3 regions of the Kocuria sp. KH4 genome follow, and region 3 is predicted to be linked to each of the others. Evidence: riboswitches for the same ligand, from Rfam matches in the RefSeq annotation. Region 3 holds a riboswitch; each other region holds the start of a gene.
The links. Region 3 has a riboswitch for thiamine pyrophosphate ahead of ACWCOM_RS02165 (FAD-dependent oxidoreductase). Riboswitches for the same ligand answer to the same signal wherever they lie in the genome.

Region 1: linked by a shared signal. The riboswitch ahead of ACWCOM_RS01590 (ECF transporter S component) and the one ahead of ACWCOM_RS02165 (FAD-dependent oxidoreductase) in region 3 are both predicted to bind thiamine pyrophosphate.
Region 2: linked by a shared signal. The riboswitch ahead of thiM (hydroxyethylthiazole kinase) and the one ahead of ACWCOM_RS02165 (FAD-dependent oxidoreductase) in region 3 are both predicted to bind thiamine pyrophosphate.

Annotation. Positions count from the first base shown of each region.
Region 1 covers NZ_JBSJYX010000001.1:326,206-333,537, forward strand. Annotated here, with positions in the region: gene ACWCOM_RS01575 (aminotransferase class IV) at 1-418, shown strand, start outside; gene ACWCOM_RS01580 (energy-coupling factor transporter transmembrane component T family protein) at 523-1,320, opposite strand; gene ACWCOM_RS01585 (ABC transporter ATP-binding protein) at 1,317-2,945, opposite strand; gene ACWCOM_RS01590 (ECF transporter S component) at 2,942-3,562, opposite strand; TPP riboswitch at 3,651-3,772, opposite strand; gene ACWCOM_RS01595 (DUF4235 domain-containing protein) at 3,936-4,214, opposite strand; gene mnhG (monovalent cation/H(+) antiporter subunit G) at 4,272-4,766, opposite strand; gene ACWCOM_RS01605 (monovalent cation/H+ antiporter complex subunit F) at 4,772-5,044, opposite strand; gene ACWCOM_RS01610 (Na+/H+ antiporter subunit E) at 5,041-5,760, opposite strand; gene ACWCOM_RS01615 (Na+/H+ antiporter subunit D) at 5,757-7,332, opposite strand, start outside.
Region 2 covers NZ_JBSJYX010000025.1:35,922-43,253, forward strand. Annotated here, with positions in the region: gene obgE (GTPase ObgE) at 1-929, opposite strand, end outside; gene rpmA (50S ribosomal protein L27) at 1,084-1,341, opposite strand; gene rplU (50S ribosomal protein L21) at 1,403-1,714, opposite strand; gene thiD (bifunctional hydroxymethylpyrimidine kinase/phosphomethylpyrimidine kinase) at 1,935-3,455, opposite strand; gene thiE (thiamine phosphate synthase) at 3,452-4,132, opposite strand; gene thiM (hydroxyethylthiazole kinase) at 4,129-5,001, opposite strand; TPP riboswitch at 4,993-5,086, opposite strand; gene ACWCOM_RS15610 (nuclear transport factor 2 family protein) at 5,126-5,860, opposite strand; gene ACWCOM_RS15615 (Rne/Rng family ribonuclease) at 6,101-7,332, opposite strand, start outside.
Region 3 covers NZ_JBSJYX010000002.1:8,770-16,101, forward strand. Annotated here, with positions in the region: gene moeB (molybdopterin-synthase adenylyltransferase MoeB) at 1-603, opposite strand, end outside; gene ACWCOM_RS02155 (thiazole synthase) at 600-1,490, opposite strand; gene thiS (sulfur carrier protein ThiS) at 1,492-1,731, opposite strand; gene ACWCOM_RS02165 (FAD-dependent oxidoreductase) at 1,728-3,071, opposite strand; TPP riboswitch at 3,061-3,164, opposite strand; gene thiE (thiamine phosphate synthase) at 3,180-3,899, shown strand; gene ACWCOM_RS02175 (hypothetical protein) at 4,048-5,019, shown strand; gene ACWCOM_RS02180 (VOC family protein) at 5,132-6,043, shown strand; gene ACWCOM_RS02185 (carboxylesterase family protein) at 6,100-7,332, opposite strand, start outside.

The DNA of each region.
Region 1 (7,332 bases), on a different contig from region 3:
GCTGCCCGGGGCCAAGACCCTGTCCTACGCGGTCAACATGGCCGCCCTGCGCCATGCCCGCTCCCTCGGCGCGGACGAGGCGATCTTCACCGCCCCGGACGGGCGGGTGCTCGAGGGGGCCACGTCCTCCGTGGTCTGCGCCCGCGTGCACGCGGACGTGCGCACCCTCGTGACCCCGGAGCCCTCGCGCGGGATCCTGCCGGGCACCACCCAGGCCGCGATCTTCGACGCCGCCCGCAGCGACGGCTGGGAGCTGGGCCACGGGCCGCTGCGGCCCGGCGACCTCCTGGCGGCGGACGCCCTCTGGCTCGTGTCCAGCGTGCGGCTCGCGGTGCCCGTGCACCGGCTCGACGACCACCTCCTGCCGGTGGACCCGGAGCTCACGCGGCTCGTGACGGGCTGGGTCGCACGGGCGTGAGGAACGGGGCCCGCGGCCCCGCGCCCGGGCGCCCGCCCGGCGCACCGGACAGCGGCGCCGGGCCGGGCGGGGACCGGCGGCCCGGACGGACGGGGGGCGCCGGCTCAGGCCCAGATGAACCGGTGCGTCCCGAGCAGGACGGAGACCACCGGGCCCGCCGCGGCCACGCCGAGGCACCCGGCCAGCACCACGGCGTCCCGCCAGGAGTGCTCCGGGACCCGGGCCCACGTGCGCGGGCCCGCGCCGAAGCCGCGCGCCTCCATGGTCACCGACAGGCGGGTGGCGCGGCGCAGCGACTGGACCAGCAGGGTGAACGCCTGTCCGCCGAAGTCCCGCAGCGCGCCCACCGGGCCGTGCCCGGAGCCGGCGCCGCGGGCCCGGCGGGCCATCGCCAGCGTGGTCCACTCGGTGAGCATCACGCCCACCAGGCGCAGGGCCGCCAGGGAGGCCAGCACGAACCGCGCGGGCAGCCGCACCGTCTGGGCCAGCCCGTCGGCGAGGTCCGTGGGGTCAGTGCTGAGCACGACGAGCAGCCCCGACAGCGCCAGCGCGAGCCCGCGCAGGGCGATCGCCGCACCCGCGGCGACCGCACCGGAGGAGAGCTCGGTGACCCCCAGGTCCAGCAGCACGGGCCCGGAGTCCTCGGCGAGCAGGGCCGTGCCCCATCCGCTCACGAGCGCCGCCAGCAGCAGGGGCCAGGCCCGCAGCAGCTGCGCCGGCGGGCGCCGCCCGGCCAGGATCAGCAGCAGCACCTCGCCCAGGAGCACGATCCCCGACGTCACGGGGTCCGCGCTGAGCAGCAGGGTCACGGTCAGGGCCAGGGCGCCGGCGAGCTTGACCACGGGGTGCGCGCGGCCCAGCAGGGAGGCCCGGGCCGCCGGGGCGATCGCGGGCGCGCTCACCGGGCGTGCTCCGCGGCGGGCCGGGGCGCCGGCACGGCCCCCGGCGCCGGGGGGACCGGCGGGGCGCTCCCCAGCTCCAGCACCTCGGCCCCGAGGGCCCGCACGAAGTCCTCGTCGTGGGTCACCGCGAGCACGGCCGTGCCGGCGTCCACGACCTCCAGCAGCAGGTCCACGAGCTCGGCCCAGGTCAGGGCGTCCTGGCCGAAGGTGGGTTCGTCGAGCACCAGGACGTCCGGTTCGGTGGCCAGCACCGTGGCCACCGACAGCCGCCGCTTCTCGCCGCCGGAGAGGGTGAACGGGTTCGCGTCCGCCAGGTGGCTCAGCCGCAGCCGGTCGAGCAGCTCCTCCGTGCGGCGGTCCCGTTCGGCCGGCGGGGTGCCCGCCAGACGGGGCCCGAGCTCGAGCTCGGCGCGCACGGTGGCGCGCAGGAACTGGTGCTCGGGCTCCTGGAAGACCGTTCCGACGCGGGCCACCAGGTCCGGTCCGGCCCACTCCAGCGGGTCCGGCCCGGCGCCGCGGTCCAGGGGCGGGTGCGCGGTCACGGTCCCGCGCACGGGCGCCAGCAGGCCCGCCAGCGTGAGCGCCAGGGTCGACTTCCCGGCGCCGTTGGCTCCCGTCACCGCGACCGCCCGGCCACGGAGCAGGTCCAGTCGGACGCCGCTCGCCGCGACCGGCAGGTCCCGGCCCGCCGCGGCGTCGCCCAGCGGCCGGCCCCGGCGCCGCGCCCGGCGCCGGGCGCGCAGCTGCCGTGCGGAGGGCTGGGTGCGCGAGACGGCCAGCCCCGCCGCACCCAGCAGCGCCTCCGCGTCCGCCCGGGGCGGCGCGGGCTCGCGCGTGGGCGGGAGCCGGCCGGGCACCCAGACCCCGGCGCGGCTCAGCTCGTCGGCGGCCTCTCCCAGGACCTGCGCCGGGGACCCGTCGTGCGCGATCCCGCCGTCGCGGCCGAGGACGACGACGCGGTCGACGACGTCGGCCCACACCGCCACCCGGTGCTCCACGACCACGAGGGTGGCCCCGCTGCGGTCCAGGCACCGGGCCACCGCGTCCCGGACCTGCCGCACCCCGGCGGGGTCCAGGTTCGCGGTGGGCTCGTCGAGGAGGAGCAGCCCCGGGCTCATCGCCACGGCCCCGGCGAGCGCCAGGCGCTGCTTCTGCCCGCCGGAGAGGGCGGCGGTGGGGTGCTCGAGCGGCAGGGGCAGCCCCACGTCGTCGAGGGCGGCGCGGACCCGCGGCCAGATCTGCTCCCGGGGCACGGCGAGGTTCTCGAGGCCGAAGGCGGTGTCGTCCCCGATCCGGGAGAGCACCACCTGGGACTCGGGGTCCTGCTGCACGAGGCCCGCGCGGCCCCGGACCCGGTCCGGGTCCGCGCCGTCGAGCAGCAGCTCCCCCTGCCGGGAGAGCCCGTCGTCGTCGTGCAAGACCCCCGCGAGGGCGTGCAGCAGCGTCGACTTCCCCGCCCCGCTCGGCCCCAGCAGAAGCACCCGCTCCCCCGGCCCGACCGCGAGGTCGATGCCCTGCAGGGCGGGGGTCTCCCGGCCGGGGTGGTGCCAGCCGAAGCCGCGGGCCTCGATGCGGGCCCCCGCGGCGGTGGGCGCACCGGGAGGGCGCACCGCCGCGGCGGTCATCGCCGCGCGACCCGGCCCGAGGCCAGGCCCTGCAGCACGCCCGTGGCGGCGAGGGCCTTCACCACCGCCCACAGCAGCAGCCCGGCGAGCACCGCGCCCGAGAGGGCCGCGAGGACCACGTAGACGACCTGGTGGCCGAGGGCCCACTCGTAGTTGTAGATGATGCTCTCGTTGACGCCGAGGAAGACGCCGCTGACCGCACCGGCGGCGGCGGCCACGGCGGCGTTGTAGCGGCGGTAGCGCACCGCGGCGAAGACCAGCTCGGCGCCGAGGCCCTGGACGAGGCCGGACAGGACCACGGTCCAGCCAAAGTGGGTGCCGAGGAAGCCCTCGATGACCGCGGCGAGCAGCTCGCAGAACAGCGCGGCGCCCGGCTTGCGGATGATCAGGCCGCCGAGCACGCCGGCCACGAGCCAGCCGCCGGCGATCAGGCCCACGGCGGGCGGATAGGTCACCGCGGCGGCGCCGACCACGGGGTAGAGCAGGTTCGACCACGCCCAGAAGACGACCGCGCACACGGCGGCGAGGACGGCGGCCACGACGATGTCGACGACGCGCCAGGACGAGGACCCGGACGTGCGGCTGCGTCCGGCGGGACGGTGGGTGGTGGTGTTCACGGTGTGTTCCTCCTGGGCTCAGCGAGCCATCGGTGCCAGGAGGGGAAGGGTTCGCGCGGACACGGCCGGAGCGCACGTCCGCGAGCCACCCCTGAGGTGCTCGACTCCCTTCGCCGGTGCTAACCGGAGCAGGTTCGAGGGTCTGCGGTGATCCGCACTCTCAGCGCTCTGCCGCCGTCGCCGGCGGGGTGCGCTCCCCTGTCGTTTCAGTGGCACCGAGTCTACCCCGCTCCCGCCCGCTCCGTGCACGGCCGCGGGCACGCGTGCCCGTCCGGGGTCGCGGGGCGCCCCCGGACGACGCAGGGGCCCGTCCGGGCGGACACCGCTGCGGTGTCCGCCCGGAGGGGCCCCTGCGCGAGGTGGCGGCCGGCGCTCAGACCTCGGCCTGGCTCGAGGCCCTGGGGTTGCTCCGGGACGACGAGTCCATCTTCGCGATCTGGCGGGAGATCCCGACCTTGATGACCGTGCCGACGAGGCCGGTCACGAGGGACCAGATGATGATGCCGGTCCAGGCCTCCTCCGGGTCCGGGTTCTTGGCGGGGGGCGGGTTCCCCGTGATGCGCGTCCACGCGGCGCCGAGCACCTTGTGCGAGAGCGCCACGCCGCCCAGCGAGAGGCCGGTGCCGGCGAGTTCGAGGATCTTCGTGTTCATGGACTGCTGCTCCTTGTCGTCGGGGCGGCGCGGATGCGCCCGTCGATCGTGCCCAGCCTAACGTGTCTCCCGGGATCCGTCAGTCTGCTGTCCGTCGGCGTGCTGGCCGTCCGCGGCGGGCGGGTCGAGGAGGGTCTCGCCGGGACGGGCCCCGTCGGTGCGGGCGGGGGCGGGCCCGGTCGGGGCCGCCCCGCTGCCGCCCGGCTCGCCGGCACGGTTGAGGACCTCCTGCAGGTCGTCCCGCGTCAGGGTGGCCCGGTTGAGGTGCTTGGTGCGGTAGGTGGAGCGGCCCACCATGTGCGCCGAGACGGGCACGGTGAGCAGCTGGAAGATCCAGCCCAGCGCGATCAGCGGGATCATGACCGGGTCCCGGTTCTCCAGGGCGACGGCGCTGAGCATGAGCAGCAGCCCGAAGACCTGCGGCTTGGTCCCCGCGTGCATGCGGGTCAGCAGGTCCGGGAAGCGGACGAGCCCGATCGCGGCGGCCAGGGACATCAGCGCCCCGAGGACCAGGCACACGGCCGCGGCGGCGTCCAGGACGGTGTCCAGCACGGGGCTCACTTCCCGTGCTCGGCGGTCTGGGTGGCGAAGCGCGCCACGGTCACGGCGCCGATGAACCCCACCAGGGAGACGATCACCATGAGGATGAGGTTGTTGAGGTGCTGGTGGTAGGCCATCTCCACGGCCAGCGAGGCCGCCACGATGGCCAGCAGGACGTCGGTGGCCACCACCCGGTCCAGCAGCGACGGCCCCTTGGCCAGGCGGTAGAGGGTGCCCGTGGCGGCCGCGCTGAGCAGCACGGCGGCGACGGCCACGGCGATTCCCATCACGGGCGGTCCTCCTCGGTGGTCCGGGTGGTGCGGGTGCTGCGGGTGGTCTCGCCGGGCTCGGCGGTCCCGGTGGGGACGTCGGCCCGCCGTCCGCCGACGATCTGCTGCCCGGACGTCACCGGGGAGCTGATCGCCGCGCTGTCCCCCTGCGCGTGCCCTTCCCCGTCCCCTCCGCGCCGTTCGGCCCGCAGGGCGGTGAGCTCCTCCCGGGTGCCCATGATGCGGATCCACGCGGCCTCGACCTGCCGCGCCGACCGCCGGAAGGCCTCGGCATCCTCGGGGGTGCGGACGTTGAGCGCGTGGAAGTAGAGCGTGGACCGGGCGCGGTCCACCTCCACCAGGATGGAGCCGGGGATCAGGGCCATGGTGTGGCCGGTGGCGGTGAGCAGCAGGTCCGAGCGGGTGCGCAGGTCCACGCCCACGACCGCGCTGCGGGTCCGGGGGCCCACGAGGACCGCGACGAGCATGACGTCCACGCTGGCCTTGGCGACCTGCCCCACGAAGCTCACGGCGAAGACGGCGAACTGCAGCGGGTTGAACCGGCCCGAGAGCTGGACCGGGGGCAGGTAGAGCACCCAGGTCACGAGCAGCGCCAGCACCGCGCCGAACAGCAGGTTGCCGACGCCGAAGTCGCCCCACAGGGCGCCCCACACGAGCACCAGCCACACCAGCAGCGGCAGCTCGACGAGCAGGGAGTTCTTGGGTCGCGGGCTCACGGGGCCTCCTCCAGCACGGGCCGGGGAACCGACGCGGGGTCCAGGACGGCCGTGACGTAGCGCTCGGGGTGGACCAGGTTCTCCGCGGCGTTGTCCGCGAGCTGGAAGAGCGGGCCGGCGAAGACGGTCAGGGCGACCCCCACGGCGACGAGCGCGGAGGCGCCGCCGAGCATCGAGGGCGACATGAGGCGCACGTCGCCCTTGCCGGCGAACCGGCCCTCCTGGTCGTCGACCGACCCGGAGGTCAGCAGGAAGCGCGAGCCCGCCGGGACCGGGGCCAGCAGGATCGGGTCCGGGTACTCCGCGTCCTCCGGGCTGCGCAGGAACACGCGGTTCCACACGCGGATCAGGGCCAGGAGGGTCAGCAGGGACACCGCCACGGAGCCCGCCACCAGCACGTAGGCGAGCGGATCGCCCTGGTTCACGCCGGCCTGCAGCAGCCCGGTCTTGCCGAGGAAGCCCGAGAACGGCGGGATGCCGCCCAGGTTCAGCGCGGGGACCAGGTAGAGCAGCGCCAGCAGCGGGGAGATCTTGGCCATGCCGGCGAGCCGGTCCACGTTGGTCGACCCGCCGCGGCGCTCGATCAGCCCGGCCACCAGGAACAGGCTGGTCTGGATCACGATGTGGTGGGCCACGTAGTACACCGTGGCGGACAGCGCCTCCTGGCTGCCCACGGCCACCCCGAAGATCATGTAGCCGATGTGGCTGATGAGGGTGAAGGACAGCATGCGCTTGATGTCGATCTGGGCGAGCGCGCCCAGGATGCCCACCACCATGGTGAGCAGCGCGACCCACATCAGCAGGGCGTCGAGCCGGTCCCCGGGGAACAGCACGGTCTCCGTGCGGATGATCGAGTAGACGCCCACCTTGGTCAGCAGCCCGGCGAACACCGCGGTGACGGGGGCGGAGGCCGTGGGGTAGGAGTCGGGCAGCCAGAAGGACAGCGGGAAGACCGCCGCCTTGATGCCGAAGGCGATGAGCAGCATGACGTGCAGCTGCAGCTGGGTGCCCACCGGCAGGTCGGCGAGCTTCACCGAGAGGTCGGCCATGTTGATGGTGCCCGTGGCCGCGTAGATCATCGCGATGGTGATCAGGAACAGCACCGAGGAGATCACGGAGACCACCACGTAGGTGACGCCCGTGCGGATCCGCTGGACCGTTCCGCCCATCGTCATCAGGACGTAGGACGCGGTGAGCAGGATCTCGAAGCCCACGTAGAGGTTGAACAGGTCGCCCGCCAGGAAGGCGTTGGAGACCCCGGCCACGAGGATGAGGAACGAGGGGTGGAAGATCGAGATCGGGCCCTCGCGGTCGCCGTCGGCCACGCCCTGCCCGCTGGCGTAGACGAGCACCGCGAGCGAGACGACCGTGGAGACCACGAGCATCAGCGAGGAGAGCTGGTCCACGACCATGACGATGCCCCAGGGCGCCGCCCAGCCTCCCAGGTGGACGGCCTGGGGGCCGAGGTCCCAGGTGTTCACCAGCACCGCGACCTCGACCACGAGGGTGAGCACGAGGGACCCGATGGCCACGGCGCGCTGCAGCGCGTTGCGCCGCAGCAGCACGAGGCTG
Region 2 (7,332 bases), on a different contig from region 3:
TCCGGGCGCACGAAGTCGGCCAGCTCGCGGGCCTCGGGCACGTCGATCTTGTTGAGCACCACCAGCCGGGGCCGCTCGTTGAGCGGCAGCGCGTCCCCGCCGCCGAGGTCGTCGTCCACGGCGTAGCCGGCGAGCTCCGCCTCGATGGTCTCCAGGTCGGAGACCGGGTCCCGGCCGGGCTCGAGGGTGGCGCAGTCCAGGACGTGCACGAGGGCGGCGCAGCGCTCCACGTGGCGCAGGAACTCCAGGCCCAGCCCCTTGCCCTCCGAGGCCCCCGGGATCAGGCCGGGCACGTCGGCGACGGTGTAGCGCACGTCCCCGGCCTGGACGACCCCGAGGTTGGGCACGAGCGTGGTGAACGGGTAGTCGGCGATCTTCGGCCGGGCCGCGCTGATGGCCGCGATCAGGCTGGACTTGCCGGCCGAGGGGTAGCCGACCAGGGCGATGTCCGCGATCGACTTCAACTCCAGGACCACGTCCCGGGACGCGCCCGGGGTGCCCAGCAGGGCGAAGCCGGGGGCCTTGCGCTTGACCGAGGCCAGCGCGGCGTTGCCGAGCCCGCCCTGCCCGCCGGCGGCGGCGACGAACTCGGCGCCCTCGCCCACGAGGTCGGCGAGCACGTTGCCGTCGCCGTCCTTGACCACCGTGCCGTCGGGCACGGACAGCACCAAGTCCTCGCCCTGGTGGCCGTGCCGGAGGTCGCCCTTGCCGGGTCCGCCGTTGGGCGCGGAGCGGTGCGGGGCGTGGTGGTAGTTCAACAGGGTGGTGGTCTGGCCGTCCACACGCAGGATCACGTTGCCGCCGTCCCCGCCGTTGCCGCCGTCCGGTCCGCCGAGCGGCTTGAACTTCTCGCGGCGGATGGACACGCAGCCGTGCCCCCCGGCACCACCGGAGACGTGCAGGACGACGCGGTCGACGAAACTGGCCACGGGGAGCTCCTCTGGGTCATGAACGGGCGGGCCCGCGCACGGGCCACGTTAAAACTGTAGAGGGCGGGCGCTGGACGCACCCACCCTCCACAGATCAGACATGGGTGGTGCGGGACGGAGCCCGCACCGGGGGCCGGCGGACCGGCCCGGTCGACTACTCGGCGGCAGCCTGGATGTTGACGACCTTCCGGCCCCGACGGGTGCCGAACTCGACCTGGCCGGCGGCCAGGGCGAAGAGGGTGTCGTCGCCACCGCGGCCGACGTTCAGGCCGGGGTGGAAGTGCGTGCCGCGCTGGCGGACGAGGATCTCGCCGGCGTTGACGGTCTGGCCGCCGAAGCGCTTCACGCCGAGGTACTGCGCGTTGGAATCCCGACCGTTGCGAGTGGAGCTCGCGCCCTTCTTGTGTGCCATGAGGTGTGCCTACCTTCGTGTTGGGACTGGCGTCCGGTATGTGGAGGGGGAATCGCGCCGATCAGGCGTCGATACCGGTCACCTTGACGGTGGTCAGCTCGGCCCGGAAGCCCTGGCGCTTCTTGTAGCCGGTCTTGTTCTTGAACTTCTGGATGGAGATCTTGGGACCGCGCAGGTCGCCGACGATCTCGGCCGTGACCTTGACGCTGGCCAGGGTCTGGGCATCCGAGGTGATCTTGTCCCCGTCCACCAGCAGGAGGGCAGGAAGCTCGATGGTGCTGCCTGCTCCGCCGGCGACGCGGTCAAGGGTAACGAGGTCTCCGACGGAAACCTTTTCCTGGCGGCCGCCAGCGCGGACAATCGCGTACACCACTTGGGAACTCACTTCTCTCGACGTCATGTGTAAACAGTGTGGGTCGAGCGCACCCCTGTCAGGACCAACGACGTTGAGACGAGCTGACGGTGACCGGCCCGTGGGACCAGGCCGTGGTCAGCGCAGGTTCGCCGCAATTCAGGAACTGCACCCGCATGTGCCGCCAGGTGGGGTGTCGAGTTGGAACACGCGCGCACCGGCATGGCACCGAAGATCAAGACTACTCGATCCCGTCAATGCCCGCCAACCGAACCGCCGGGACCGGCGCGGCGAAGAAGTCCCGCTCCAGCGCGCACGCCTCCAGGAACACCTCCCGCATCCGCTCGCGCACGGCCGGGGTCGCGCCCCGGGCGGCCTCGTCGAGCAGCTCCCGGGCGGTGCGGGTCGCCTCCTGGAAGCCCTCGTCGGCGTAGGTGGCGAGCCAGTCCGCGTAGGGGTGCTCACCGGTCCCGGCGGCGGCCGCGAGCTCCCCCAGGTGCCGGCCGACGTCGGCGTAGACCCAGAAGCACGGCAGCACCGCGGCGAGGCCCACCGGGTAGGGCTCCGCGGCGGTGGCCGCGAGCAGGAAGGTGGTGTAGCGCCGGGTCACCTCCCCGGGACCGGAGCCGGCGGCCCCGGTCCCGGCGTGCCGCAGGCGGGCCCGGTGCAACTCGCTCTCCGTCTCGGTGCAGGACACCGCGCCGGCCGCGAAGAACAGCCGCTGCCGCTCGTCCGGGGCCCGGGCCGCGAGCAGGGTCAGCGCCCGGCCGTAGCCGTCGAGGTACTGCAGGTCCTGGTCGAGGTAGGCCAGGAACCGCTCCGGCTCGAGCCGGCCGTCGCCCAGGCCGCGGACGAAGTCGAGCTCCTCGATCTCGCGGCGCACCCCCGCGGAGGCCGCCCAGAGCTCGTCGCTGAACCGGGCCGGCGCCGCACCCCAGCCCTCCAGCGCGTCCTGGACGTGGTGGAAGTGGTGCACGGGTCCGCTGCCCCGGCCGACGTCCAGGTCCGCGGAGTGCTCGAGCGCCCCGCGCAGCCACTCGCGGGCGATCCCGAGGCTGTGCGCCCAGTCCCCGTGCCGGGCCTGCAGGGTGGCCAGCGCCGAGGAGAGCGAGCAGCCGGTGCCGTGGGAGTTCTCGGTGGGCACCCGGGCGCCGTCGAAGGCGACGAGGGGCTCCGGCGCGTCCGGGCCCACGAGGGCGTCCGGCGTGCGGTCCCCGGCGAGGTGCCCGCCCTTGACGAGCACCAGGGTGCCGTGCGCCCGGGCCACCCGGTGGCCCTGCGCCAGGGCCTGCGCCCAGGAGGAGGCGGTCTCCTCCTGGGCGAGCACCGCCAGCTCCGGCAGATTGGGGGTGACGAGGTCGGCGTGGGCGAGCATCGCGCGCAGCGCGTCCTCGGCCTCCGGCTCGAGCAGGCGCCCGCCCGACGTGGCGACCATGACGGGGTCCAGCACCACCACCGGCGGCCGCCGCTGCTCGAGCCAGCGGGTCACCGTCTCGATCACCGGCACGGAGCCGAGCATGCCGATCTTCACCGCGTCGATCCCGACGTCCTCGGCCACGGCGTCCAACTGGGCGGCGAGGACCTCCGCCGGCGGGACGTGGACGGAGCGCACCCCGAGGGTGTTCTGCACCACGACGGCGGTCACGGCGCTCATGCCGTAGCCGCCCATCGCCGCGATCGACTTCAGGTCCGCCTGCTGTCCCGCCCCGCCGGTGGGGTCGGTGCCGGCGACGGCCAGGACGCGGGGCACCCGGGCGCTCATCGGGCCACCTCCTCGGGGACGCGGCCGAAGGCGAGCACGTACCGGGCGGCCGCGGCCCCGGGATCGGGGTCGGCGCAGATCCCGGAGACCACGGCCAGCCCCGCCGCACCGGCCGCGCGCAGGGCGGCGGCGTCCTCGACCCGCACCCCGCCGATCGCCAGGCACGGCAGGGTGGCGCGGGCCGCGGCGCGGGCGAAGCCCTCGACGCCCAGCGGCTCGGGGTGGTCGGGCTTCGTCCGGGTGGCGCGCACGGCACCGACCCCGAGGTAGTCGACGGTGCCCGGGGGCAGGGCGGCAGCGGCGTCGAGCTCCGGCGCCGTGGCGGCGCTCAGCCCCACCACCGCGTCCGGCCCGCAGATCCGCCGGGCCAGCTCCACGGGCAGGTCGCTCTGGCCGACGTGCACCCCGGCGACGGGCGCCCCGGCCGCCCGGGCGGCCAGGTAGGCGTCGGCCCGGTCGTCGACGAGCACGGGGACGTCCCGTCCCACGCGCTCCGCGACGGCCACGAGCAGGGCCACCAGCTCCCGGGCCGGGGCGTGCTTCTCCCGGACCTGGACCATGGTGGCTCCCCCGGCGACGGCGGCCGCCACGACGTCGGGCACGCTGCGCGGGGCGCTGAGCGCCGTGTCGGTCACGAGGTGCAGGGCCAGGGCGGCGGGGTCGAGGCGGGCGCTCACCGGCCACCCTCCTCGCGCACGAGCTCCGCCCGGGCGGCGAGCTGCTCCGGGGTGATGGCGTGCAGCCGGTCGAGCAGGGCCACCGCGAAGGAGCCGGGACCGGCGCAGCCGGCGGCGGCGTCCTCGGCCGCCAGGGTGTAGACCGCCGTGGCGGCGATCGCCGCCGCGGCGGGATCGGCGCGCACCGCGGTGAAGGCGGCCATGAGGGCGCCCAGGGCGCAGCCGCCGCCGGTGACCCGGGTCAGCAGCGGCGTGCCGTGCGGCACGCGCACCACGCCCCCGCCGGGGGCGTGCACGAGGTCGACCGGGCCCGAGACGGCCACGGCCGAGCCGGCCTGCGCGGCGAGCGCGGCGGCGGCGTCCCGGGCGGCGTCGACGCCGTGGGTGGCGTCCGTGCCCCGGCCGCCGGCGCCGCCGGCGAGACCCAGGATCTCCGAGGCGTTGCCGCGCACGATCGCCGGGCGGTGCCGCAGCAGGTCGCGGGCCAGCGCGGTGCGCACGGGCAGGGCGCCCACGGCCACGGGGTCCAGGACCCAGGGGCGGCCGGCCCGCTGGCGGGCGCCGACGGCCTCGTAGGCGGCGCCGCGCTGCTCGGCGGTGGGCGTTCCGGTGTTCACGAGCAGCCCGTCGGCGAGCTCGGCGAAGACTCCGCCCTCGCCCTGGATGTCGGTCATGGCCGGGGAGGCGCCCACGGCCAGCAGGACGTTGGCGGTGACGTTGGCGACCACGGTGTTGGTGATGCACTGCACCAGCGGCGCCGCGGTGCGCAGCTCCTCGAGGGCCGTGGCGGCGTCCTCGGCGAGCGCGGGGTCCGGTGGCGCCCCCTCGGCTCCTGCGGTGCGGGCGGGCGGGGGTACGGCATCGCGCATCAGCGACATCCCTTCGCTAGTACTGGCTAGATCAGGTTCGACGGGTGTGATCTCAGCCGCTCGCGCGGCACCCCGTGTCAGGTGTTCCGCCAGTCTAGCCCCCGGCCGGCGCCGGCCCGCCCGGTCAGAAGAAGCCGTTGCCGTGCGGCATCCGCTCGGGGACGGGCTGGACGACCTCCCAGTGCTCGAGGATCCGCCCGTCCACGACCCGCCACAGGTCGTAGCAGCCGGCCGGTCGCCGGCCGCCGTGCTCCGGGTCCGCGCCGTCGGGCGCGAGCGTGCCCTCGGTGACGGTCAGGACGAGGTCGCCCTCGCCGAGCACCCGGTGGAGGACGCGCCGGGAGAGCGGGGCGTCCGGGCCGGCGCCGTGCTCGGCGTAGCGCGGATCGCGGGCCAGCTCCCGGAGGGCCTCACGGTCCGCGCCCAGGAGCCGTTCGTGCACCCACTCGGTGATCAGCGCCTTGTTCGCCGCGGTGTGCTCGTGGTCCGTGACCTGCCGGGGGCCGTCGATCCGGTGCGCCCCGGCGGCCCCGCCGGGCAGCGGCGCGAGGGCGTCCCAGTGCTCGGCGAGGCGGTCGCCGGCCACGCGGAAGACGTCCACCGCCACGAGCGGCTCCGGGCCGAGGCCGTGGTAGACGCAGTGGACGGCGACCATGTCCCCGTCCTCGAGCACGCGCAGGGTCTCGATCCGGAAGTCCTCCGGCAGCCGGTGGAGGACGGCGCGCAGCCCCTCCCGGCCGTCGGGGCCGAGCCCGGAGTGCTGCCGGAAGTCCGGGGCCCAGTGCCGGTCCAGGGCCGAGGGGTCCCGGTGCCCGAAGAGCTCGGTGCCCGCGGTGAGTACGATCTGCTTGCTGCTCATGGCCATCCCCTCGGCGCTGCGGGCCGGGGGTCCGCCCGGTCGGGCCGCCCGCGTGTGGTGCGACCACGCTACTCCCGCACCCGGGCGGCCGGACAGGAGGGCGGGTCGTGTGACGGCCGGGGGTCCGGCGGGAGGCTGGCAGGCACCGGTCCCGCGCCGGGCCGGAGGACGGGCCCGGTGACGGCGAAGGACCCCGACCGGCGGGTCGGGGTCCTTCGGGGTGCCTCGGCGGGCGGGCGCTCAGCCCTGGCCGGCGGGCCGGCCGCTGGTGAGGTCCTCGGCCTTGACGCCGACGCCCACGACGGTCGGCCCGTCCCCGGCGGCGCGCTGCGGGAGCGCAGCGGCGGTGGTGGCCTCGTGCCGTCCGCCCTCGGCGGCGGCCGCCTGACCGGCGGTCACCTGGGCCTCCCCCGGTCGGGCGGCCGGGGCCGAGGCGCGGCGCGAGCGGCGGCGCGGGCGCGCCGGCTCCGCGGGCGCCTCGACCGGCGTCCCGACCGGCGTCCCGGAGGAGGGTCCGGCCGGGGCGCCGCCCGTGGCCGGGCGCTCCTCGGCGGGACGCGGCGCCGGTCCGGCCGTCTCGTCCGGGGCCGCGGCGGCGGGCGCCCCGGTGTCGCCGGCCGGCGCGGGGGTGCGCCGCTCCGGCGTCCGCGGGCCGAAGGCCTCCGCCAGCGAGTCCAGGCTCAGGTGGGGCGCCTCGGCGGGCTCCTCGGTGTCGGACGCGTGGCCCTGCGGGAGCTCGATGACCTCGCCCTTGATCGTCAGGCGCGAGCCCTGCTCGGCGGTGGGCTCCTCGGCGGTGGGCTCGGGCTCGGCCGGGGAGCGGGTCTCCCCGGTCTCCTGCGGCTCGGCGGCGGTCTCCGCGCCCTGGCCGCGGCTGCGGCTGCGCTTGCCGCGGCGCTTCTTCCGCGAACGTCCCGAGCCCTCCGGGCGGGACTCGGCGGCGGCGTCCGGCTCCTCGGCGCGGGGCGTCTCCGCCTCCTCCGGGGCCTCGTGGTGGGTGGCGGCCGCGATGGTCGCGAACGCCGTGCGCGCGGCCTCGGCCTTCGCCTTCTCCGCGGGATCCGGCTCGGCGGGGCGGGCCTCCGGGCGGGCGGGCTGCTGCTCGCCCTGGCCGCGGCGGCTGCGCTTGCGGTCGGTGCGGTCGGTGCGGTTGGGCCGCTGGTCGCGGATCTCGCCCGGCACGCCGCCGGTGCGGCCCTCCAGCGGGTGGTCGTGCACGACGACGCCGCGGCCGGCGCAGTGCTCGCAGGGCTCGGAGAACACCTCGAGCAGACCCGTGCCCATCCGCTTGCGGGTCATCTGCACCAGCCCCAGGGAGGTCACCTCGGCCACCTGGTGCTTGGTGCGGTCCCGTCCCAGGCACTCCACCAGGCGGCGCAGCACGAGGTCGCGGTTGGACTCGAGCACCATGTCGATGAAGTCGATGACGATGATGCCGCCGATGTCCCGCAGCCGCAGCTGCCGCACGATCT
Region 3 (7,332 bases):
GCCCTCGGCGCAGCTGGGGACCTCCCCGTCCGGCGGCGCCTCGGGGTAGAGGTCCCGGTAGGTGGGCCCGTGGCCGGCCCAGAAGACGCTGACCTGCCCCTCGAAGCGCAGGATGGAGCCCCACACGCAGGGGATCCCGGTCAGGGCGGCGGCGTCGCCGACCACGTAGCGGGTCGCGAAGTTGTCCGCGCCGTCGAGGACGAGGTCGTACTCTCCGAGGATCCGCAGGGCGTTGTCCGCCGTGAGCCGGCAGGGGTGGGTGCGCACCCGCACGAGCGGGTTGAGCGCGGCCACGGCCTCCGCGGCGGAGTCCGCCTTGGGCCGGCCGACGTCGGCGGTTCGGTGCACCACCTGGCGCTGCAGGTTGGAGACCGCCACGACGTCGTCGTCGACGATCCCCAGCGTGCCCACGCCGGCCGCGGCGAGGTACTGCAGGGCCGGGGCGCCCAGCCCGCCGGCGCCGACCACGAGCACCCGGGCGTTGCCGAGCCGGCGCTGGCCGAGCGGACCGATGCCGGGCAGGCTCAGGTGCCGGGCGTAGCGCTCGAGCTCCGCCCGGGTCAGGTCGGGGCCCGGCTCCACCAGGGGGGGCAGCGGGCTCACGGCCGCTCCCCCACGGGCGCCCAGTCCCCGCGCGGGACGTCCGCCGGGTCGGCGGCCGGCCCGCCGTCGGACATGCCGTCGGGGGTGCCGTCGGGCGCGCCGGCGCCGATCCGCCCGGCCATCGGCGAAGACGCCCGGGCGTGGCGGCGGGCCGGGATCCGCCCGGCGCCGGCGGCGAGCCGCCCGGCGGCCACGGCGTGGCGCATCGCGGTGGCCATGGCCACCGGGTCCTGGGCTCGGGTCACGGCGCTGGCCAGCAGCACGGCGTCGCAGCCCAGCTCCATGGCCAGGGCGGCCTCGGAGGCGGTGCCGATCCCGGCGTCGAGCACCACGGGCACCGAGGCCCGGGAGGTGATGAGCTCGATGTTGTGCGGGTTGAGGATCCCCAGCCCGGTGCCGATCGGCGCCCCCAGGGGCATCACGGCGGCCGCGCCGAGGTCCTCCAGCCGGCGGGCCACGGCCGGGTCGTCGGAGGTGTAGGCGAAGACCCGGAAGCCGCGGGCCACGAGCTGCTCGGTGGCGTCGAGCAGCTCCACCACGTCGGGCAGCAGGGTGTCCTCGTCGGCGATGACCTCGAGCTTGACCCAGTCGGTCTCCAGGGCCTCGCGGCCGAGCTCGGCGGTGAGCAGGGCGTCCCGGGCGGTGTAGCAGCCCGCGGTGTTGGGCAGGATCCGGATGCCGTTGCGCTCGAGCATCGCGAACAGCGAGTCGCCGTGGCCGGGGGCGTAGCGGCGCAGGGCCACGGTGGTCAGCTCGGTGCCGGAGGCGAGCAGGGCCTGTTCCAGGGTGTGCAGCGAGCTGAGCCCGCCGGTGCCCATGATCAGCCGGGAGGACAGCGCGGCGCCGTCGAGCACGAGCGGGTCCGCGAGGGGTGCGGGGTGGGTCATGTCAGCCTCCCTGGACGGCGGTGATGATCTCGACGGCCTGGCCCTCGGCCACGGGGGTCCGACCCCAGCGGCTGCGCGGGACCACGGCGGCGTCCACCGCCACGGCCACGCCCAGCCGGCGGCCGTCCAGCGGGGCGCCGTCGGGGCCCAGGGGCCGCCCGACGGTCTCGGCCACGAGGTCTCCGACGGTGGTGTCCCCGGCCACGACGTGCGGGCGGCCGTTGAGGGTGATGGCGGTCATCGGGTGCTCCTGTGCGGGGTGCGGGACCCGGTCGCGGGGTCCGTGGTGGGCGCCTCGACGGGACGGTCGAAGCGGTGCGGGTCGGTGGTGGCCAGGTACTCGGCGTCGGGGCCCGGGTCCGCGCCGGAGCGGCCGAGCACCAGCTCCGCGGCGAGGCGGGCGGCCAGCGGGGCGAGCAGCACGCCGTGGCGGAAGTAGCCGGTGGAGACCACGAGACCGGGCACCGGGCCTGCCTCCGGTCCGCGGACGCGGCCCAGGTACGGGATGTCGTCCGGGGTCCCGGGCCGGGCGCGGGCCATGGCCTCGACCAGCTCGAGGTCGGCGACGCCGGGGACCACGGCCTGGGCGTCGCGCAGCAGCCGGAACACGCCCCCGGCGCTGGTCCCGTCGAGGCCGTCCTCGCGGGAGGTCGCCCCGATCACCACCGTCCCGTCGTCGCGGGGCACCAGGTAGACGGGCACCCCGTGGACCAGGCCCCGGACGGTGCGCTCGAGCAGGGGCGGCGCCCCGCGGGGCGGGCGGGCGCGGAGGATGTCCCCGTGCACCGGGCGCAGCGGCGGCCGCCAGGACCCGGGCAGGCCTGCCAGGCCGGTGAGACCGGTGCCGGGGGCGAGGACCGTCTCCGCCGCCGAGACCATCCCGCCGCAGGCCAGGTGCAGGCCCGTCACCGCGCCGTCGGGGCCGTGGCGCAGGCCCGTGGCGCGGTCGTGCACCAGGCGGGCGGGCCCGCCGTCGGCGCCGTCCGTCCCGCAGGCCCCGGACGGGCCGGGGAGCGCGGGGACGGGGAGCGCGGGGGCGACGAGGGCGGCGAGCAGCCCGGCCACGAGCCGGCGCGGGTCCACCTGGTGGTCGTCGGGCACGCGGTGCACGGCGGACAGCCGCGGGCTCAGGGCCGGCTCCAGGGCCCGGGCGGCGCGCAGCGGGAGCGGCTCCACGGCCATGCCGTGGCGCCGCTGGAGCTCCCGCAGGTCCGCCAGGGCCTGCCGGTCGGCGGCGTCGACGCCGCACACGAGCGTCTCGGTGGCGCGGTGGCCCACCGAGCCGCCGGCCGCCTCCTGCACGGCGGCCACGAACGCCGGGTAGGCGGCGGCCGAGGCGAGCATGAGGGGGTAGAGCGGCTCCTGCTGGTACTGGACCTCGCTCACCGGGGCGAGCATCCCGGCCGCGGCCCGGCTGGCCCCGGCACCGGGCTCGGGGTCCACCACGGCCACCGAGCGGCCGCGGCGGCGCAGCTCCCACGCTGTGGCCAGGCCGACCACCCCGGCTCCGACCACGGCGACGTCGGCCCGCACGTGCTGGGCGGCGGAGCTCGGAACGGGGGGCACGGACGTCACCGGCATCGTCCTTTCCTACGGCGGCATGACCCGCATCAGGTGTGGCGGTCGGCGCCGGACGCCCTCTCAGCCCCTCGTGGGGCTCCCGCAGAACCGCTGACCTATCATCAGCGTGTGACCCAGCATACCCAGGACGTCCCCGCCCCCGCCGCTTCGCCGCTGCGCACCACGCGCACGGACCGGCTCCTCGCCGCCCGGCTGTACGTGTGCACCGACGCGCGCCGCATCCAGGGGGACCTCGAGGAGTTCCTGCACGCCGTCTGCGCCGGCGGGACGGACGTCGTCCAGCTGCGGGACCGGAGCATCGACACCGACGAGGAGATCGCCGCCCTGCGGCTGCTGGGCCGGGTCGCCGCCGAGTACGGCACGCTGGTCGCCGTCAACGACCGCGCCGACCTCGCCGCGCTCGTGGGCGCGGACGTCTTCCACGCCGGCCAGCGCGACCTCACCCCCGCCCAGGCCCGGGGGCTGCTCGGCCCCGACGTGCTGATCGGCCGCTCCACCCACGACCTCGACCAGGCTCGGGCCGCGCTGGCCGACCCGGACGTGGACTACTTCTGCACCGGGCCCGTGTGGGAGACCCCCACCAAGCCGGGCCGGCCCGCCACCGGCCTGGGCCTCGTGCGGGAGGTCGCCGCGCTGACCGAGGCCCGGCTGGACGCCGACCCGGCGGCCGCGCCCGTGCCGTGGTTCGCCATCGGCGGCATCGACGAGCAGCGCCTCCCCGAGGTGCTGGCCGCCGGGGCGCGCGGCGCCGTGGTGGTGCGGGCGGTCACCGAGGCCCCGGACCCGCGCCTGGCCGCCGGGCAGCTGCGCAGCCTGCTCCCCGCCTGACGCACTCCCCGCCCGGCACGCTTCCCGCCGGACACGCCGGGCGGGGCCTGCGCCGGACGCGCCCGGCGCAACTCCCCACCGGCTCCCCGCCGCCGCACAGCCCGATCTGGGAGCATGGACCTCACGGACGACGACGGAGGAGTGGCCCATGGACCCCGAGCTCGACCCGCAGGTGCGGCACGCGGTGGAGCATCCCGCGCAGACCGCCCGCGGCCCGGAGGACGTGCAGCTGCGCGTCCGGCTGGCCGGCGAGCCCGCCCGGCGGGCGCTGGGCACCCACTGGGAGGAGGGCGCCCCGGAGGACGCCGCCCCCGGCGAGGACCGGCTCGCGGCGGCCGTGCTGCTGGCCACCCTCTTCGGCGACACGTTCTGGCTCGAGCGGGCGGCCCGGCTGCCCGGCGACGTCCCGGGCTGCCCCTCGGCCCCGCCGAGCGGGCTGCTGGAGCTCACCCGCGTGCCCGGCGCCCGCGCGGCGATGGCCTCGGTGCTGGAACGGCCGCTGCTGACCGGGCTGCTGGAGTGGGGCACGAACCCGCTGCCCGAGCAGCCGCCGCTGGCCGTGGCCCGGGCCGCCCGGGACCTCTCGATCCCCGACGACGGGCGCGTCTACCGGGTGGTGCGCCGCCGCGCCGAGCGCTTCCTGGCCCGCGAGTACGACGGCTCGGAGTCCCTGGAGCGCTTCGTGGCCCTGCTGACGGAGGCCGAGCGGGGCCACCGCGAGGACGGGCCCGTGCTCTCCGGCGGGACGCCGCCGCCCGCAGCGCCCCCGGTCGCTCCTCCGACACCGACGGCACCGGCGAGCGGCCCGGCCGGGCCGCCGTCGTCGCCGCCCTCGATCGCGGACGCCCCGCAGGCCCCGCAGTGGGGCGTGAGCCCCGCCACGCCCGCCCCGCCGCCGCCCGGGCAGGTCGGCCGGCCCGGCGCGCCCGGGGAGCCGTTCCCGGGCCAGGCCCAGGGCGGGCCGCTCCCCGGTCCGGGCGGGCGCGGCCCGGCGACCGGCGGCTGGCCGCCGCCCGCCGCCCACGACCCCGCGGAGGACGACTCCGACAACCTCAAGGCCTGGGGCCTGGTCCTCCTGGCGATCGTGGCGGTGATCGTGGCGCTGATCTTCGTCCTCTAAGCGGCTGCGGGACGGCGGGGGCCTCCCAGATGCTTGCACCGGAAATAGTTTCCCCGGTATTCTTGGGGGCACATCACCCTGAGTTGCGCCGACGCCGACGGAGAAGCCCGAGATGCCGATCTTTCCCCAGAACCCCGATCCCCGGAGCCTGACACCGCGCCCGGCGGACGACCTGCTGTCCGCCGGGACCCGGATGGGCGCCGTGGAGCTGCTCGTGGCCGATCTGGACACGATGCTCGCCTACTACACGGACGCCGTGACCCTCGAGGTCCTCGCCCACGCCGGGGACACCGCCGTGCTGGGCCGTGCCGGCCGGACCGTGCTGCGCCTGCGGCAGGTCCCGGAGCTGCCGCCGGCCCGCCGCGGCCAGGCGGGGCTGTTCCACACCGCGGTGCTCTTCGAGGACGAGCCGGCCCTGGCGGCCGCCCTGGCCTCGGTCGCCGCCGTGGCGCCGCGCTCGTTCACCGGCAGCGCCGACCACCTCTACAGCCAGGCCTTCTACTTCGACGACCCCGAGGGCAACGGCGTGGAGCTGTACACCGACCGCCCCCGGGACACCTGGCGGCGGGAGGCCAACGGGCTGCTGACGCTGGCGTCCAACCCGCTGGACCCCACCGCGTTCCTCGGCGAGCACCTGCCCGAGCCGGCCGGCGCCCGCCCGGCGGCGCCGCCGGCCACCCTCGGCCACGTCCACCTGCAGGTCGGCGACATCCCACAGGGCCGGCGGTTCTACGTGGACGTCCTGGGCTTCGAGGTGATGAGCGACATCGGCTCGGCCCTGTTCATCGCGGCCGGCGGCTACCACCACCACATCGCGCTCAACACCTGGCACAGCGCCGGGGCGGGCCCGCGGGCCGCATCCCTGGGGCTGGGGCAGGTCAACATCGACCTCCCCGCGGCCGAGGACGTCGCCGCCCTGCAGGCCCGGCTGGCGGACCACCGGGTCCCCACCCGGCACGACGGCGCCGTGCTGCGCTTCGAGGACCCCTGGAGCACGCTGATCCAGGTGGGCGTCGCCGCCTAGGCCCCGCCCGCCGCGGCTCCGCCCGGCGGCTCGGCGTCGGGGACGACGGGCCGGGGTCAGCGCCGGAGCGGGCGGCGGACACGCCGGTGGCGCAGGACGCCGGGGATGCGGCCGGCGTCGCCGAGGGGCTCCCCGCGGGCGAAGTCGGCCCACAGCTGCCGCACCGGCCGGCCGGCGGCGTCGATGTCCTCCCACGCCGCACCGGCGACCAGCCCGGTGCCCGCCCAGGTCGGCTCGTCGCCGAAGAGCAGGGGCAGGTCGACCGTGTGGGCCGCGCCGTACGGGTTGCCCGGGGCGGCCCAGGAGATCACGTAGTGGCGGGCCGTCCCGCCGGCGCGCACGTGCCGGCGGGCGAACCGGCGGACCGCCCGGGTGTACACGGCCCGGGTCGCCCATCCGACCACGGCGCGGCGGACCACCGGCCCCAGCAGCGGCACACGGGTCCAGCGCTGCAGGGCCGGCACCGTGGGCAGGTACAGCCGCGCCTCCTCGGTGGTGCGGCCGATGAGGACGTCGACGTGCGGGGCCACCCGGTCCCAGGCCGCGTCGACGTCCTCCTCGGCGGGCAGCGGGTGGTGGCCGTACTGGGTGCCGAAGGGCATCGCCCCCAGGAGCCCGAAGGGTGCCGCGTGCCGCTCCACGTCCGCCTGGGCGGCTACCACGTCGGCGGCGGGCATCGCGGCCGTCACGGACTCCGCCGCGGCGGCCATGGCGGCGTTCATCCGCTCCCGGCCACGGGCGATGCCCAGCGGCGGGCTCTGGATGATGGCGCGCCGGAACAGCGACTCCGCGCCGGGGACGGCCATCAGGTGGGCCACGGCGTCACCCCCGGCGGACTGGCCGAAGGCGGTCACGCCGTCCGGGTCGCCGCCGAAGGCGGCGATGTTGCGCCGCACCCAGCGCAGCGCCTCGAGCTGGTCGAGCAGCCCGAGGTTGGCCGGGCGCCCGTGCCCGGAGCCCAGGTAGCCGAAGAGCCCGAGCCGGTAGGTGACGCCGACCACGACGACGCGCTGCTCGGCCACCAGCCGCGCCGGGTCCATGATCGGGGCGTCCCCGGCGCCGGTGGTGTAGGAGCCGCCGTGGATCCACACCATCACCGGCAGCCCCTCGCCGGCGCGCACGTCGCGGGGCGCCGTGACCGACAGGCGCTGGCAGGCCTCGTCCTGCGGCAGGCCGCCGAGCGCGTCCCCCAGCACCGAGGCGAGGAACGGCGAGCGGACCTGGGGGCAGGCCGGGGCCGGGCCCGTGGCCGGGAACGGCTCGTCCCGGTCCGGGGCGGGCACGGGAGC